3 regions of the Micromonospora fiedleri genome follow, and region 1 is predicted to be linked to each of the others. Evidence: riboswitches for the same ligand, from Rfam matches in the RefSeq annotation. Region 1 holds a riboswitch; each other region holds the start of a gene.
The links. A riboswitch is a leader RNA that binds a small molecule or an ion and turns the genes downstream of it on or off. The one in region 1 is predicted to bind cobalamin.
Positions count from the first base shown of each region.

Region 2: it holds a riboswitch for cobalamin, as region 1 does, so the genes downstream of both, JMF97_RS11590 (ABC transporter substrate-binding protein) here and JMF97_RS26330 (ribonucleoside-diphosphate reductase subunit alpha) in region 1, are expected to answer to the same signal.
Region 3: it holds a riboswitch for cobalamin, as region 1 does, so the genes downstream of both, metE (5-methyltetrahydropteroyltriglutamate--homocysteine S-methyltransferase) here and JMF97_RS26330 (ribonucleoside-diphosphate reductase subunit alpha) in region 1, are expected to answer to the same signal.

Region 1 is NZ_JAETXL010000011.1:90,177-95,630, forward strand. It holds gene JMF97_RS26325 (ribonucleotide-diphosphate reductase subunit beta) at 1-819, opposite strand, end outside; gene JMF97_RS26330 (ribonucleoside-diphosphate reductase subunit alpha) at 867-3,242, opposite strand; cobalamin riboswitch at 3,378-3,583, opposite strand; gene JMF97_RS26335 (endo-1,4-beta-xylanase) at 3,824-5,454, shown strand, end outside.
Region 2 is NZ_JAETXL010000004.1:143,764-149,217, forward strand. It holds gene JMF97_RS11580 (ABC transporter ATP-binding protein) at 1-327, opposite strand, end outside; gene JMF97_RS11585 (FecCD family ABC transporter permease) at 324-1,415, opposite strand; gene JMF97_RS11590 (ABC transporter substrate-binding protein) at 1,447-2,382, opposite strand; cobalamin riboswitch at 2,468-2,601, opposite strand; gene JMF97_RS11595 (M14 family metallopeptidase) at 2,730-4,610, opposite strand; gene JMF97_RS11600 (DUF4229 domain-containing protein) at 4,774-5,127, opposite strand; gene JMF97_RS11605 (hypothetical protein) at 5,202-5,454, opposite strand, start outside.
Region 3 is NZ_JAETXL010000019.1:14,692-20,145, reverse strand. It holds gene metE (5-methyltetrahydropteroyltriglutamate--homocysteine S-methyltransferase) at 1-1,864, opposite strand, end outside; cobalamin riboswitch at 1,978-2,189, opposite strand; gene JMF97_RS29640 (response regulator transcription factor) at 2,499-3,134, opposite strand; gene JMF97_RS29635 (sensor histidine kinase) at 3,086-4,393, opposite strand; gene JMF97_RS29630 (fatty acid desaturase family protein) at 4,503-5,454, shown strand, end outside.

The sequences.
Region 1 (5,454 bases):
CCGGCGGTCGGCCACGTGTTGCAGGTACTGGCGCATGTCGGCCAGCGGCATGCCGGAGACGCCCTGCTCCAGCAGGTCGGCGGCGAACTGGACCTCGCAGTCGACCGCTTCGGCGAGCATGTCGCGCACCTGCTGCTCCATTTCGGCGTCGAAGAGGTCGGGCTCCTCGGCGCGTACGGTGTCGACCACGTCGAAGGCGAAGGCCATGTGCATCGACTCGTCGCGGAACACCCAGTTGGTGCCGGAGGCCAGCCCGTGCAACACACCCCGGGAGCGCAGGAAGTACACGTAGGCGAAGGCGCCGTAGAAGAACAGTCCTTCGATGCAGGCGGCGAAGCAGATCAGGTTGAGCAGGAAGGCACGGCGGTCGGCGCGGGTCTTCAGCTCGCGCAGCTCGAAGATGGAGTCGATCCATTTGAAGCAGAACTCGGCCTTGCGGGCGATCGACGGGATGTTCTCCACCGCCGCGAACGCCTCGTACCGTTGCTTCTCGTCGGGCACGTAGGTGTCGAGCAGGTTCAGGTAGAACTGGACGTGCACCGCCTCCTCGAACAGCTGCCGGGACAGGTACAGCCGGCCCTCCGGGGAGTTGACGTGCTGGTAGAGGTTGAGCACCAGGTTGTTGGCGACGATGGTGTCGCCGGTGGCGAAGAACGCGACGAGCCGGGACACCAGGTGCTGTTCGGCCGGGGAGAGCTTGGCCAGGTCGGCGAGGTCGGCGTGCAGGTCCACCTCCTCCACCGTCCAGGTGTTCTTGATCGCGTCCTTGAAGCGGTCGAAGAACTGCGGGTAGCGCATTGGCCGCAGGGTCAGGTCCATGCCCGGGTCGAGCAGCAGGTGCCGGGTCTGGGTTTCGGAAACGGTGGTCACTGGCAGGCCTCGCAGCTCTCGGGGTTCTCCAGGGAGCAGGCCAACGCCTCGTCGTCGCCGACGGCGACGATCGCCGGGGCGGTCGGGGTGACCGCGACGGTGGCCTGCTGGATCCGGGTCGCCGGACGCGACCGCAGGTAGTAGGTGGTCTTCAGCCCGGACTTCCAGGCGTAGAGGTACATCGAGGAGAGTTTGCCGATGGTCGGCGCGCTGATGAACAGGTTCAGCGACTGCGACTGGTCGATGAACGGGGCCCGGGCGGCGGCCAGGTCGATCAGCGCCCGTTGCGGCAGTTCCCACGCGGTGCGGAACAGCTGCCGTACCTCGTCGGGCAGCTCGGCGATGCCCTGCACCGACCCTTCGGCGCGTTTGATCTGGTCGCGGATCGATGCCGTCCACAGCCCGCGCGCCTTGAGTTCGCGTACCAGGTAGGTGTTGATCTGGAGGAACTCGCCGGACATCGTCTCGCGTTTGAACAGGTTGGACACCTGCGGTTCGATGCACTCGTAGCAGCCGGCGATCGAGGCGATGGTGGCCGTCGGCGCGATGGCCACCAGCAGCGAGTTCCGCAGGCCGTGCGCGGCGATCGTCTCGCGCAGCGCCGCCCACCGCTCGACCTGGGTGAGGTCGGCGCCCCACAGGTCCGGGTGCAGCTCACCGCGCGCGGCCCGGGTCTGCGCGTACGCCGGGTGCGGGCCGAACTGATGGGCGAGCTGTGCTGAGGTCTCCAGGGCGGTCAGCAGGATCTCCTCCTGCACCCGGCTGGACAGCTCCCGGGCCGGGGTGGAGTCGAACGGCATGCGCAGGGTGAAGAAGGCGTCCTGCAGGCCCATCAGCCCGAGCCCGACCGGTCGCCAGCGCGGGTTCGACGCCGCCGCCTGCTCGGCCGGGTAGTAGTTGATGTCGATGACCCGATCGAGGAAGAGCACCGCCGTGCGGACGGTGGCGCGCAGCTTCTCCCAGTCGATGCCGTCCGCGCTGACGTGCGCGGCCAGGTTGATCGACCCGAGGTTGCACACCGCCGTCTCGGTGTCGCTGTTGACCTCCAGGATCTCGGTGCACAGGTTCGACAGGTGGATGGTGTTGCCCGGCGCGCCGGTCTGGTTGGACAGCCGGTTGGCCGCGTCCTTGAACGTCATCCACCCGTTGCCGGTCTGCGCGAGGGTGCGCATCATCCGCCCGTACAGGTCGCGGGCCTTGACGGTACGGACCGCCTTCTTCTCCGCCGCCCGGTACGCCTCGTCGAACGCCTCGCCGTACAGGTCGGGCAACTCCGGCGCGTCGGAGGGGTCGATCAGCGACCAGTCGCCGTCGGCCTCCACCCGGCGCATGAACTCGTCCGGGATCCAGTTGGCCAGGTTCAGGTTGTGCGTACGCCTCGACTCCTCCCCGGTGTTGTCCCGCAGCTCCAGGAACTCCTCGATGTCCGGGTGCCAGGGTTCCAGGTAGACGCAGGCCGCGCCCTTGCGCCGGCCGCCCTGGTTGACCGCCGCCACCCCGGCGTCGAGGGTCTTGAGGAACGGCACGATGCCGTTCGACCTGCCGTTGGTGCCCCGGATCAACGCGCCCCGGCCCCGCACCCGGGTCCAGGAGATGCCGATCCCACCGGAGAACTTCGACAGCTTCGCCACCTGGTGGTAGCGCTCGTAGATCGAGTCGAGTTCGTCGCGCGGCGAGTCGACGAGGAAACACGACGACATCTGGGTGTGTCGGGTGCCGGAGTTGAACAGCGTCGGCGAACTCGGCAGATAGGCCAGGCTGGACATCAGCCGGTAGAAGCCGATCGCCTCGCCCGGCGTCTGGGACAGCCCGCAGGCGACCCGCAGCAGCCAGTACTGCGGGGTCTCCACCACCTGCCGGGTCTGCGGATGCCGCAGCAGGTATCGGTCGGCGACGGTGCGCAGCCCGAAGTACTCGAACCGCAGATCCCCCGCCGGGTCGACGGCGTCGTCCAGCTTGCGGGCGTTGCGGGCCACGAACGCAGCGGTGGCGTCGCCGATCAGCCCCAGGCCGTGGGCGTACCGGATGGACTGGCTGAAGCTGGCCACCTGCTGGCCGCGTACCTCCTTGTCGACGAACGCGGCCAGCAGCCGCGCCGCGAGCCTGGAGTACTGCGGCTCCTCACCGATCAGCTCGGCGGCCGTCTGGATCGACAGCTTGTCCAGCTCCGCGGTGGTCGCGCCGTCGTACAGGCCGCTGATCGTCTTCGTCGCCACCCGCAGCGGGTCGATCTCGTCCAGGTCGGTGACCCAGCGCTCCACCGCCTTGACGATCTTGTTGACGTCCACCGGCTCGGTGTCGCCGTTGCGTTTACGCACCTGCATCACGTGCCGGCGTTGCTCCGGCCCCGCCTGTTCCCGGGTCACCGTCATGGTCCCTCCTCGTACCGGTCGGTGAAGGTCGACGGGCACGCGGGAGGACGCCGCCGGTCACCGGACGGACTGGGTGCCGTCGACGACCAACTGATGGCGTCGGCCGTCCCGCGCGGCCTTCGACCGCCGCACACGTACGCGTGCGGCGCGCTGGCAGGTCTTCGGACTCGTGGGCGTGTTCGTGCCTACTGGCCGTCGCTTCCCAGACCTGGCGGGCCCAGTGCTTCGTTGACGGCGGTCGTTCCCACTCACCGCTGCGGGGCAGTCCCGGAATTCCACCGGGTTCCCTCTTGCCTCGGCCGTCGTGGAGTGACTGCCGAACCAGCTGCGGGCACCACTATATATGGGAACTGGCCAGGAACCTCAACACCACATGCTGTGTCGCCACGCGTGTCGATCGAATCATCCGCCCGAGCGCGACGGCAGCCGCCGAGGCCACCGACCCCACGCATCTTTCCGAAAACTTCCGGAAGTTCTGGCTATGCCAATCGGGTCGACATAGCATGCACGCGCTTGGATCTGTCCGGAAACCCGACGTCAGGCACCCCCACCACTGTCCAATTTGCGTAAGGGACCAGTCGATGCGCCTGTGGAATCCGTCCCAACGATCACGACGCCGATCACGAGCTTTCGCCGTACTCTGTTCGGCCGCGCTCGTCGCGGCCATCACCGTCGCCCCCACCCCGGCCGCGGCCGACGAGGTCGTGCTCAGCAACGACTTCGAGTCCGGCTCGTACGCCCCCTGGGGGCCACGCGGTGACGTGACCCTCGCCATCGCCGACGAGGGTCACGACAGCGACGGCAGCCTCTCGGTCACCGGCCGTACCGCCAACTGGCAGGGACCGGCCACGAGCGCGACCGCGCTGATGCGGCCCGGCAACCGGTACACGGTCACCGCCTGGGCGAAACTTCCGACCGGCACCGAGGGCAGCGCCGGCGTGCACTTCACCGTCGAGTCCACCCCGGCCGGTGGCGGCGAGAACACCTACACCTGGATCGGCGACAACGTCACCACCACCGCCGACGAGTGGGTACGCATCGGCGGCGAGTACACCCTGCCCACCGGCCTGGACGCCGCCACCCTCTACGTGGAGGCGGAAGGCAACACCCCGTTCCTGCTCGACGACGTCCTGATCACCGCGCTGGACGGCGGCGGGGGCGGGCCGGAGCCGGGCACGATCGTCATCGACACCGACTTCGAGGACGGCCTCGACGGTTGGGGACCCCGCGACGGCGGTCCGGGTGCCCCGACGGTCACCCTCACCGACGTCGCGCACGGCGGCACCTCCGCCGTACTGGTCACCGACCGGGTGAACCAGGGCGCCGGCCTGGGCCGCGACGTGACCGGCCTGTTCACCGCGGGTGTCACCTACGAGCTCAGCGCGTGGCTGCGGTTCGCCGCAGGTCAGCCGGCCGACCAGATCTGGCTCAGCCTGGCCAGCACCACCGGGGACAGTCAGTCGTTCAGCACCCTCGCCCAGTTCGAGACGATCACCAACTCCGGCTGGACGGAGGTGACCGCCCGGTTCACCATGCCGGCGGCGGACAGCGCCTTCCTCTACTTCGAGACCCGCTGGCAGGGCGAGGACGTGACCGGCAACACCAGCGACTTCCTGGCCGACGACATCGTCGTCCAGGTGCCCGAGCCGCCGGTCATCGAGGACCTCACCCCGCTGTACGAGACCACCGACTTCCCGGTCGGCGTGGCCATCGACAGCCGGGAGACGATCGGTGCTCCCGCCCAGCTGCTGACCCGGCACTTCAACCAGATCACGGCCGAGAACCACATGAAGCCGGAGGCCTGGTACGACGAGGCGGGCAACTTCCGCCCGCACGAGCAGGCGCTGACCATGATGGACTTCGCCCGCGACAACGACCTGCGTGTCTACGGGCACGTGCTGGTGTGGCACAGCCAGACCCCGGCCTGGTTCTTCACCGACTCTGCCGGCCAGCCGTTGACCACCTCGGCGGCCGACCAGCAGGTGCTGCGGGATCGGCTGCGTACGCACATCTTCAACGTCGCCGAGTCGATGAGCGAGCGGTACGGCCCCTTCGGCTCCCCCACCAACCCGCTGTACGCCTTCGACGCGGTCAACGAGGTGGTCAGCGACAGCGGCGAGTACAGCGACGGTCTGCGTCGCAGCGAGTGGTACCGGATCCTCGGTGAGAGCTTCATCGACCTGACCTTCGAATACGCCGACGAGGCGTTCAA
Region 2 (5,454 bases), on a different contig from region 1:
GTACGGGTTACGGCCGAGCAGTACGTAGTCGAGCACCGCCATCCCGGGCGGTACGACCGGGGACTGGGCCACCGTGGCCACCACCCGGGCCCGTTCCCGACGTCGCAGGTCGCGCAGGGGCGTACCGAAGAGGTGGACCGCGTCCGGTGCGGGCAGCAGGCCGCCGACGGCGCGCAGCAGGGTCGATTTGCCGGCGCCGTTCGGACCGATCACGGTGACCCACTCGCCGGAGCGCACGGTCAGGTCGATGCCGGCGAGGATCGGCACCCCGTCGAGTTTGACCTGCAGACCACGCACCTCGACGGCAGGCGGGTCGGGCGGGGTCATGTCAGCACCCTTCGAGCGGTACGCAGCACGAGGACGAAGAACGGCCCGCCGAGCAGCGCGGTGACCACCCCGATCGGGATCTCCTGCGGCGCGGCGGCGGTCCGGGCCACCACGTCGGTCAGGGCCAGGAATGCCCCGCCGAACAGCAGGGACAGCGGAAGGATCACCCGGTAGCTCGACCCGGCCAGCATCCGTACGGTGTGCGGCACGATGATGCCGACGAAGCCGATCAGGCCGGAGGCGGAGACCGCGGCGGCGGTGCCCAGCGAGGCGGCGGCGATCAGCAGGTACCGCGACCGTTGCGGGTGCAGGCCGAGGCTGGCCGCCTCGTCGTCACCGACCGAGAGCACGTCCAACTCCCGCCGGTGCAGCAGCACGATCACCGTGGTGATCAGGAAGTACGGCAGGACCAGTCGGACGTCCTGCCAGCCGGCGGTGGCCAGCCGCCCGAGCAGCCAGGAGTAGACGGCCTGGATGCTGTCCGCGTTGCGTTGCAGCAGGTACGTCTGCCCGGCGGAGAGGAACGCCGAGACGGCCACCCCGGCCAGGATCAGCGCGGCGGGCGAGCGACTGCGTCCACCGGCCGCACCGAGCAGGTAAGTCATGATCACCGCACCGAGCGAGCCGACGAAGGCGGCAAGCGGAATGGTGGGCGGCAGGCCGGTCAGCGCGCCGCCCGCCCCGACGCCACCGATGGTCAGCACGACGGTGACCGCCAGCCCCGCTCCCGCGGCCACCCCGAGCAGGTACGGGTCGGCCAGCGGGTTGCGGAACACCCCCTGGTAGGCGCCGCCGGCCAGGGCGAGCAGCCCACCGACCAGCAGTCCGAGCACCACCCGGGGCAACCGCAGCTCGGTGACGATGGCGACTTCCCGCTCGGTCAGTCCACTGTCGAGGTGCACCCCGGGCAGCAGGTTGAGCAGTTCGAGCGCGACACTGCCGGGGGGCAGGCTGACCGGGCCGAGTGAGACACCGGCGACGACCGCGACGAGTACGGCGACGACACCGGCGGCGAGCCAACGTTTCCGCAGGCCCGCCGGCCGGGTCGCGGGCGAGACGGACGGTCCCCTTTTCAACGCCTGGCGCATGGGGAGGGTCCCTGTCAACGCCTGCCGTTCGTCACTTCTCGGCCTTGGTGGTGGCGTCCACGATGGCGCGCAGCAGGTCCACCACGCGCGGGCCCCAGCGGGAGGCGATGTCGTCGTCGAGTTCCACGATCTGGCCCTCGCGTACGGCGTTGATGCCCGCCCAGCCGCTGCGCGCCGAGACGGTCGCGGCGTTCTGCTGGCAGCACTTGACGTCGGAGAGGAAGACGAAGTCCGGGTTGGCCGCGACGATCATCTCCTGGGAGAGCTGCGGGTAGCCGCCGCTCTTGCCGTCCGCGTCGGCCGCGTCGGCGATGTTCTCCAGGCCGGCGAGGGAGTAGATCGAGCCGATGAAGGTCTTGCTGGTGACGGTGTACAGCTCCGGGCCCAGCTCGTGGAAGTAGGTGGGTGCCTGAACCCGCTGCGGCACCTCGGCGACGATCTTCGCGATGTCGTCCTTCATCCGCTGCACGACGTCGGCGCCGGCGGTGGCGTTGCCGGTGAGCACGCCCAGGTCGGTGATCTGCTGGTACGTGTCGTCGAGCGTCTGCGCCGCGGGGGTCAGGTAGACCGGGATCTTCAGCGCCGCCAGCTGGTCGACGATCTTGTTCCGGTCGTCGCTGATCACCACCAGGTCAGGGTTCTTGGCGGCGATCGCCTCGGCGTTGGGCTGGTAGCCGGACAGGTCCGTCTTCGGCGCGTCGGCCGGGTGGTTGGACTGGTCGTCGACCGCGACGACCTGCGGGCCGGCGCCGACCGCGAAGAGCATCTCGGTGGCGGTCGGCGCCAGCGAGACGATCTTGTCGGGACGCTGTTCCAGGGTCAGCGACCCGACGGTGACGGGAAAGGCGCCGCCGGCCGGGCTGCCGCTGGCCGTGGGGGTCTCGGTGGTCTTCTCGGCGCAGGCACCGAGCGCCAGCGCGGCCACCGCGAGGGTGGCGGCGAGAATCCGGGGGGTACGTCTGAACATCGGTCCTCCTGTCGGTCGAGGAGTGTGGTGCTTCGCCGACAGGGAGCCACCGGCACCCGTGGGCGAGGCGCCCTTCCTCGAGAGCGCGTGTCGCGACCGCGCCACAGGCGACCTGGCTCGTCCCCCACTCGGGGGGCATCACAGTTGCGGGACAGCGCCGGTTTCACACCGACTTCGCTGTGGCGGGTCGGTAGAACCGTAGCGCACGCCCGGTGGCCGCCCCGCCGAGCCGTGGGGAGCGGCCACGTGGGTCGGCTCGACGTCGAGCCGACCCACGCATCTGGTACCCGAGTCAACTGCTGAGGACGGGGCCCCGCGCGAGGGGGTTGTGGCGGGGCCCCGTCGGTTCAGGAGGCGGTGATGGTGACGTTGTCCACAGCCGCCTCGACCAGGCTGGCCGTCGAGGCGTCCGCAGCCTCCACCAGGATCCTGATCGACTGTCCCGCGTACGGGGTGAGGTTGAGGTTCGAGGTGGTCCAGGCGCCGTTGCGGTTGCTGGCCGCACCGGCCTGGCTGAGCAGGGTCGTGGTGCCGCCGTTGTGCACCACGCTGACCCGGAGGTAGTCGGCCGACGACGAGTTCGAGCCGTGGGCCAGGTACCAGGCCAGGGAGAGCGTCAACGTGCCGCTCGACGGCAGGGTGATCGCCGGGGAGCGGGCGCTGGTCACGCCGCCGTCCACGTCGTAGTCACCGGCTGCCGAGCCGGCGAGCCGGCCGGTGACCAGGTCGTTGCTGCCGGCGTACGGGGTGAGCTGCTTGGCCCCGCTGGAGTTGGTGGCCTGGGCGGCGCCCCGCTCGAACTGGCCCGACGTCGCGGTGTCGGTGCCGTTGGGGTTGATCGTCCAGCCGGTGTTGGTCTCGAAGGTGTCCGACCAGACAGTCGTACCGCCGCTGCCACCGCCGCAGTACTGGGCCTGCTTGTTGATCGCCCGGTACGGGCAGTCGGCGTACTCGGCGAGCAGGAGCACCGCCTCACGGTTACGCGAGGTCTGCTGCGGGATCACCTCGTCGGGCGGGTAGAAGCCGCCGCCGGAGGCCGAGCGCGGGTACAGCTCGAAGGTGTACGCCCAGATGCCGTGCACCGCCCACATCCAGTCGATGCTGCTGCCGTCGGTGATGTACAGGTCACTGGACTGCTGCGGGGTGAAGTTGTTGGTCGCGGCCATCTGCCGACCGATGGTGGCGAAGGTGTTGTACTGGTCGGCGTTCATCCCGGTGGCGGTGTCGTTGTAGGTGTAGCCGTACGGCCAGAGCACCAGCTCGGAGTAGGTGTGGAAGTCGATGTTGGCCTTGATCTGCTGCACTCCGCCGACGACCCGGCTGTTGACGAAGTTGCGCAGCGCCTGGGTCTCCGGGGCGGAGAAGGCCGACGGACCCCGGTAGGTGTCCGACGAGGTCGAGCTGGACGAACCGCCGCAGCAGCCCCAGTTGTAGCTCCAGTTGCGGTTGAGGTCCGTGCCGACGTACGACGATCCGCTGTTGGGTTGGCGGTTCTTGCGCCAGGACCGGTAGGAGCCGGTGGCGATGTCGTACTCGCTGCCGTCCGGGTTGACCGACGGCACGATCCAGATCTCCCGGTTGTTGACCAGGTTGGTGATCCGGGAGTCCGAGCCGTAGCTGTCGGTGAAGAGGTTCATCAGGTAGATGGCCATCTCGACGGTCAGGTGCTCACGGGCGTGCTGCTGCGAGTTGAACAGGATCTCCGGCTCGTTCTCGTCAGTGGCGACGTTGTCGGAGATCTTGATCGCGACCAGGTCCCGACCCTCGTACGAGGTGCCGATGCTGATCTTGCGGGCGATCGCCGGGTGGTCCGCGACGACCTTGTTGACCACGGCGACCATCTCGGCGTAGTCGTGGTAGTTCGCGTCGGCCGGCGGGAAGGCCAGGGCGCCGACGTCCCCGTGGTCATGCCCACGGTCGGTCGGCGGCGCGGCGATCGGCTCCAACGTGAAACCGAGCCGGGTGATCGCGGCAGCCTCGGCACGGGTGGCCGAGATGTGCAGCACCCCGTGCTCGGAGTAGTCGATCGCGGCGCCGGTGCGGGCGACCGCGGTGCGGTCGGCAAGCGTACGCGGACCGAGCACCCGGTAGGGCGCGGCAGCCGGCTGTTCATCCCGGTCCGGTGCGGGTCGGGCGGAGACCGGTGGTGCGGAGAGTGCGAGCAGGCCGAGACCGGCGGCGACGATCATCGCCAGCGTCCGGCGGACAGGGATGGATCGGAAGGCCATGGACAACCTCCTGGAGGCGCGGGTTTTCCCGCTCGGTAGCGGCCAGCCCACCACCGGTCACATGGTCATATCAACATCGATCGCTGTTTCGCCCATCCCAACCTGATCCTCACGTCGGCAACATGGTTCCGCCGACGGATGCTCGACGACGCCGAGCGCCTGCTCAGGCCGACGGACCGCGCCCGGAATCGGAGCCGCCCGGCTGCTCGGTCGAGGAACCGGCGTCACCGGTGGCCCGGTCGGTCGAGGTGCCGGCGTCACCGGTGGCGGCCTGGTCGTCGCCGGCCAGGGCGGAGCGCAGTTGCTCCTTCTCGGCACGGCGTCGTTCGGCGGCGGCGGCCATCTCCTCGGCCATCTCGTCACGCCAGCCCTTGAGCAGGAAGAACGACAGAGCGGCGGAGAACAGCAGCGCCACGATCAGCTTCAGGAAGATGTCGATGTCGACCGGCCAGAGGGCCGCCACCACGACCGCGAACAACCCGACCCGGCCGAGTGTGTACTTGACCGCCGCACTCACGTTCATCCACTCCGCTCGTTCACGTCGCCATGTGCGTTCCGACCAGCCCACCCCGGGCGGTCACCCGATCCGGATCAGCTCGTCCGGTTGACCAACCAGCGCACGCCGGGGAACCAGACCAGCGCGTAGACCACGGTAAAGGTCACCGCGGCCAACCCGCCGGACGCCAGCGGCGGCAGCCCGGTCGCGAGCCCGGCCACCAGCAGCCCGGACACCACCGCCACCGCGACGGCCACCAACGCGGCCACCACCCGGGGGGCACCGAACTCCCAGGACCGGAAGTCCTCCCAGAAGAGCCAGGCGGGCAGGATCACCGCCAGCCAGCCG
Region 3 (5,454 bases), on a different contig from region 1:
TGGTGGCCAGTCGGAACGCGCCGACGGCCCAGTCCAGGTATGCCTTCTGGTCGGCCTTGCGCAGCGGCAGCGTTTCGCGCAACGCCGGTTCGTCGACCTGGATGACCCGGATTCCTGCCGACTCCAGGTCGTGGCACTCGTCCCGCAGGGCGAGCGCGACCTGGTCGGCAGTGTCCGCGACAGGCTGGTCGGTACGGACGAAGGACCAGGCCAGGATGGTGACCGGGCCGGTGAGCATCCCCTTGACCGGCTTGCTGGTCAGCGACTGCGCGTAGGTGGACCACTCCACCGTCATCGGTGCCCTGCGCGCCACGTCGCCGTAGATGATCGGCGGCCGGACACAGCGGGAGCCGTACGACTGCACCCAGCCGTGTTCGGTGGCGGCGAAACCGTCGAGCTGCTCGCCGAAGTACTGCACCATGTCGTTGCGTTCCGGTTCGCCGTGCACGAGCACATCCAGACCCAACTGCTCCTGCAGCCGGATGACATGCTCGACCTCGGCGCGCATCCGCGACGCGTAGCCGGCGTCGTCGAGGCTGCCGGCGCGGTGTGCGGCGCGGGCCTTGCGCAGCTCGGTGGTCTGCGGGAACGACCCGATCGTGGTGGTCGGCAGCTCCGGCAGCCCCAGCCGTTCCTGCTGGCGGGCCGCCCGGCTGGCGTAGTCGCCGCGCTGCCGGTCGGTGGGGCGCAGTGCGGCGAGGCGTCCGCGGACGTCGTCGTGGCGCCAGGCCGCCGGGATGGCCGGCAGCGGTGCGGGCAGCGCGGTGGTGCCGTCGCGCAACGCGCGGCCGAGCAGGACGACTTCGTCGACCTTCTGCCGGGCGAACGCGAGCCGCGCGGCCAACCGGGGGTCGAGGCGGGCTTCGGCGGTCAGGTCGACCGGGACGTGCAGCAGGGAGCAGGACGTGGACACGGCGACGTGGTCGGCCAGCCCGGCGACCGTCGCTCCGGCCGCGATCGCGGCGCGCAGGTCGGTACGCCAGATGTTTCGTCCGTCGACCAGGCCGGCGACGATGGTCCTGCCGGCCAGTGGGCCGGCGGCGGCGAGTCGGTCGAGGTTGCCCGGGCCGGCGACCAGGTCCAGGCCGATTGCTTCGACCGGGGTGTCCAGTAGCGCCGGCAGGGCGGCGCCGAGGTCACCGAAGTAGGTGGCGACGAAGATCTTCGGCCGGTGCGTGAGTTCACCGAGCCGGATGTAGGCGCGGCGTAGGGCGTCGATCTCGGCCGGGGTGCGGTCGGCGACGTAGGCGGGCTCGTCCAGCTGGATCCAGGCCACCCCCGCCTCGGCGAGTGCCGTGAGGATCGCGGCGTACGTGTCGACCAGGTCGTCGAGCCGGGCGAACGGATCGTCGCCCTTGGCCAGCAGCAGGAACGTGGCCGGCCCGATGAACACCGGTCGGGTGGTGATGCCCAGGTCGCGGGCCTCGGCGTGCTCACCCAGCGCCTTCGCCGGGTTCGCGGTGAAGACGGTGTCGGGGCCGATCTCCGGCACCAGGTAGTGGTAGTTGGTGTCGAACCACTTCGTCAGTTCCAGCGCCGGCTCGGCGTCGACGCCGCGGGCCATGGCGAAGTAGGTGTCCAGCGCGGGCAGGCCCAGCCGGGCGAAGCGGGTGGGGATCGCGCCGACGGCGACGGCCGTGTCGAGGACCTGGTCGTAGTAGGAGAACGTGTTCGACGGGATCGCGTCGAGGCGGGCGTCGTGCAGCGTCCGCCACACCTGCGCGCGCAGCCCGGCGGCGGTGCTTTCCAGAGCGTCGACGTCGATGGTGCCGGCCCAGTACGCCTCGACGGCCTTCTTCAGCTCACGATCGACGCCGATACGCGGGTAGCCGAGCACAGTGCTCTGGCCGAATGCGGTAGTCACCTGTGGGGTCCTTCCCTCGAAGTGCCCAGCGGACCCGGGAGGGAAGGTAGGCACGTCTCACGGTGCCCGCTTCCGCCCTGGCCCTCCCGAGAGGCCGCCGGCGGCGCACACCGGTGGCGTGCGCAGCGCTGGCAGGTCTTCGGACTCGCGGGCATGACACGAGGTCACCTACTGGCCGTCGCTTCCCGGACCTGGCGGTCCAGTGCTTCGTTGACGGCGGTCGTTCCCACTCACCGCTGCGGGGCAGTCCCGGTCTCTCACCGGGTTCCCTCTTACGACACCCCACCCTGGCGGGATGGGGCGAACCAGCGCCGCTCGCCATCGTACGGGCCTGTCGGTCGTCTCCGCGTCATGCTGTCCGACGTGCGGGATGGATGTCAGGTCGAGGACGCCGGGGTCGGTGGCGTGTCGGACGTGGTACGGGCCGGTGTGTCGAAGGTTCGAGGCGTTTGGTGTGTACGCGTTGGTCGTCTCGGCTGATCGACCAGCATGGCGTCTCTCCCTTGATCGGCCGGTCAGCCGCTACTCGTACAGTCCCGACGCAGGGCCGTTCGTTTGACAGCCCCACACGGACGTACCCAAGTGACCCAGGCCGGATGCGGCCGGCCGGCGCTGGCGTCCGCCTTCCACCCGCTCAGGCGTTGAGGTACGCCAGGACGGCGAGGACGCGCCGGTTGTCGTCATCGGAGGGCGGCATGTCGAGTTTGGTGAATATGTTGTTGATGTGTTTGCTCACGGCCTTCTCGGTGATGCGGAGCTTGGCTCCGATCGCCGCGTTGGAGCGACCTTCGGCCATTTCACCGAGGACGTCGCGTTCTCTGGGGGTGAGCACCGCCAGCGGCTCTCGGCGGGCGAGGAGTTGCGAGATGACTTCATGGTCCATGGCGGTACCGCCGGCGGCGACCCGGCGCACGGCGTCGACGAACTCGCCGACGTGGGACACGCGGTCCTTGAGCAGGTAGCCCACGCCGCCGTGTGGCGTGCTGAGCAGTTCGCGGGCGTACAAGGGCTCGACGTGCTGGGAGAGCACGAGGATGGGCAGGCCGGGAATCTGGGTACGAGCGGCGATCGCAGCCTGCAGACCTTCGTCGGTGAATGTCGGCGGGAGACGGACGTCGATGACCGCCACCTGGGGCCGGTGGGTGGTCAGGGCGGGCAGCAGGGCCGGGCCGTTGTCGACGGCGGCGACGACGTCGAAGTCGTAGGCCCGCAGGATTCGGGTCAGCCCGTCCCGGAGGAGCGCGTGGTCCTCGGCGATGACAACGCGCACGGCAACTCCATGGTGATGACGGTGGGCCCTCCGAGCGGACTCGACAGGGCCATCGTGCCATCGAAGGCGGCCAGGCGGCGTTCGATGCCCCGCAGACCGGTGCCGGCCGCGGGGTCGCCGCCGCCCACGCCGTCGTCGGAGACCACCATCGTCAGCGTTGCGTCCGTGTGCCGCAGGGACACCGATCCGGTGTGGGCACCGCTGTGGCGGACCATGTTGGTAAGCGTCTCCGCGACGGCGAAGTACGCGGCCGACTCGACCGGTGTGTCGAGGCGGCCGGGCAGGTCGACATCGACTGTGATCGGCACGGGCAGGCTGAGCGCCAACGCCCGCACCGCGCCGTCCAGCCCGCGTTCGGCCAACACGGGTGGGTGGATGCCCCGGACCAGGTGCCGCAGCTCGACAAGTGCGGCGCTGCTCGCTTCACGCGCTTCCGCGAGCATCTCGTGGGCTGCGGCCGGGTTCCGGTCGATCAGTTCGTCGGCGAGACCGATCGTCATGCCCAGCGAGACGAGCCGCGCCTGGATGCCGTCGTGCAGGTCGCGCTCGATGCGACGCAGCTCAGCTGCCTGGGCGTCCACCGTGTCGGCGCGCGTCGCGGTCAGCTGGGTGACCCGCAGGCGAAGTTCGGCGGCCTTGGTCGGTGCGAGCAGGAGTCGGGCGAAGTACGCGTCGGCGCGCCGTAGCCAGGGCGCCACCCACAGACCGCCGGCCAGGATGGCGGCGCCTTGCGGCAGGCAGATCAGCCCTTCACCGAATGTGTCGATGGACCAGACGGTGCCGTAGCCGTACCAGTCGGTGCCGAGCCAGATCCACAGCGGTGTCAGCGTCAGACCCATGATCCCGTACAGCGGCACGGCCAGTGAGATCGCGCCGAGGGTGGCCCCGACGATCCCGCCGGGCAGCAGCCAGGCGAGGTCGCGCCAGGTGGCCGGGTCCGTGACGATCCATCGGAAGCGCCGCCAGCCGCCGACGATGCCCCGCTGCGGGGGCGGCTGGTAGGGGCGTGGCACCGGGACCCCGGCCCAGGCGGCACGCCGGCGTTCGAGATCCGCTCGCTTACGGACCAGCGTCGTCGTCCAGGACACCAGCGCCATGCCGAGCAGCGGCACCGGGACCAGGACCAGCGCCAGCAGCGATACGACGAGCAGCGCGACGTTGGCCAGGGCCAGGCCGATCGCGGCCAGACCGGCGAGCACCGCGCGTACACCCCGACGCGCCCACTCGTACGTCCGCTCGTCAGGCCCGGCCACGTCCACGGGTGCCATTGTGCCCGCAAGACCGCCGTTTCTCGGGGGTGCTAGCACCCCTGATCGGCGGGGTGACAGCGTTCCTGACAGCGCCCGTCCGAGGCGGTCTGCTGGAATCATGACGACTACCACGAGACCGTCGCAGTCGACGACCGGCAGTGACTTCGCCGTCCTGTCCCGCCGGATCACCGACGCCGGGTTGATGCGCCGCCGGCCCGCCTACTACGTCGTCCGGCTGAGCATCGTCACGCTGATGTTCGTCGGCGGCTGGGCGGCCTTCTTCCTCATCGGCTCCTCCTGGTGGCAGATGATCACCGCCGTGTTCCTCGCCGTCACGTTCGCCCAGGTCGCACTCGTGGCGCACGACCTGGCGCACCGCCAGGTGTTCCGCACCAGACGTCCGAGCGCGGTCGCCGGACTGCTGGCCGGCAATCTCGGCATCGGCATGAGCTACGGCTGGTGGATGGACAAGCACACCCGTCACCACAACAACCCCAACCACGACGACCTCGACCCGGACGTGGCTCCCGAGGTGCTCGTCTGGACCACCGAGTCGGCGGTCGGCCGGCGCGGACTGAAGGGCTTCATCACCCGGCACCAGGCCGTGCTGTTCTTCCCGCTGCTCACGCTGCTCGCCGTCAGCCTGAAGGTGTCAAGCGTCAAGGCGTTGCGCGACGGCACGGTGAAACAGCGGCGTACGGAGAGCGCGCTGCTGATCCTGCACGCCGTCGGCTACCTCGGCGCGCTGGTGCTCGTTCTCTCGCCGTTGCAGGCCGTCGCCTTCCTGCTGCTGCACCAGGCGCTGTTCGGCGTCTACCTCGGCATGACCTTCGCCCCCAACCACAAGGGCATGCCGCACCCGACGGGCACCGAGGACTATCTCCGCAAGCAGGTGTTGACCTCCCGCAACGTTCGGGGGAACCGGCTGGTGGACGCGGCGCTCGGCGGTCTGAACTACCAGATCGAGCACCACCTGTTCCCCGGCATGCCGACGCCCAACCTGCGCAGGGCACAACCGATCGTGCAGGCGTACTGCGCCGAGATCGGCGTCGCCTACGTACAGACCGGTC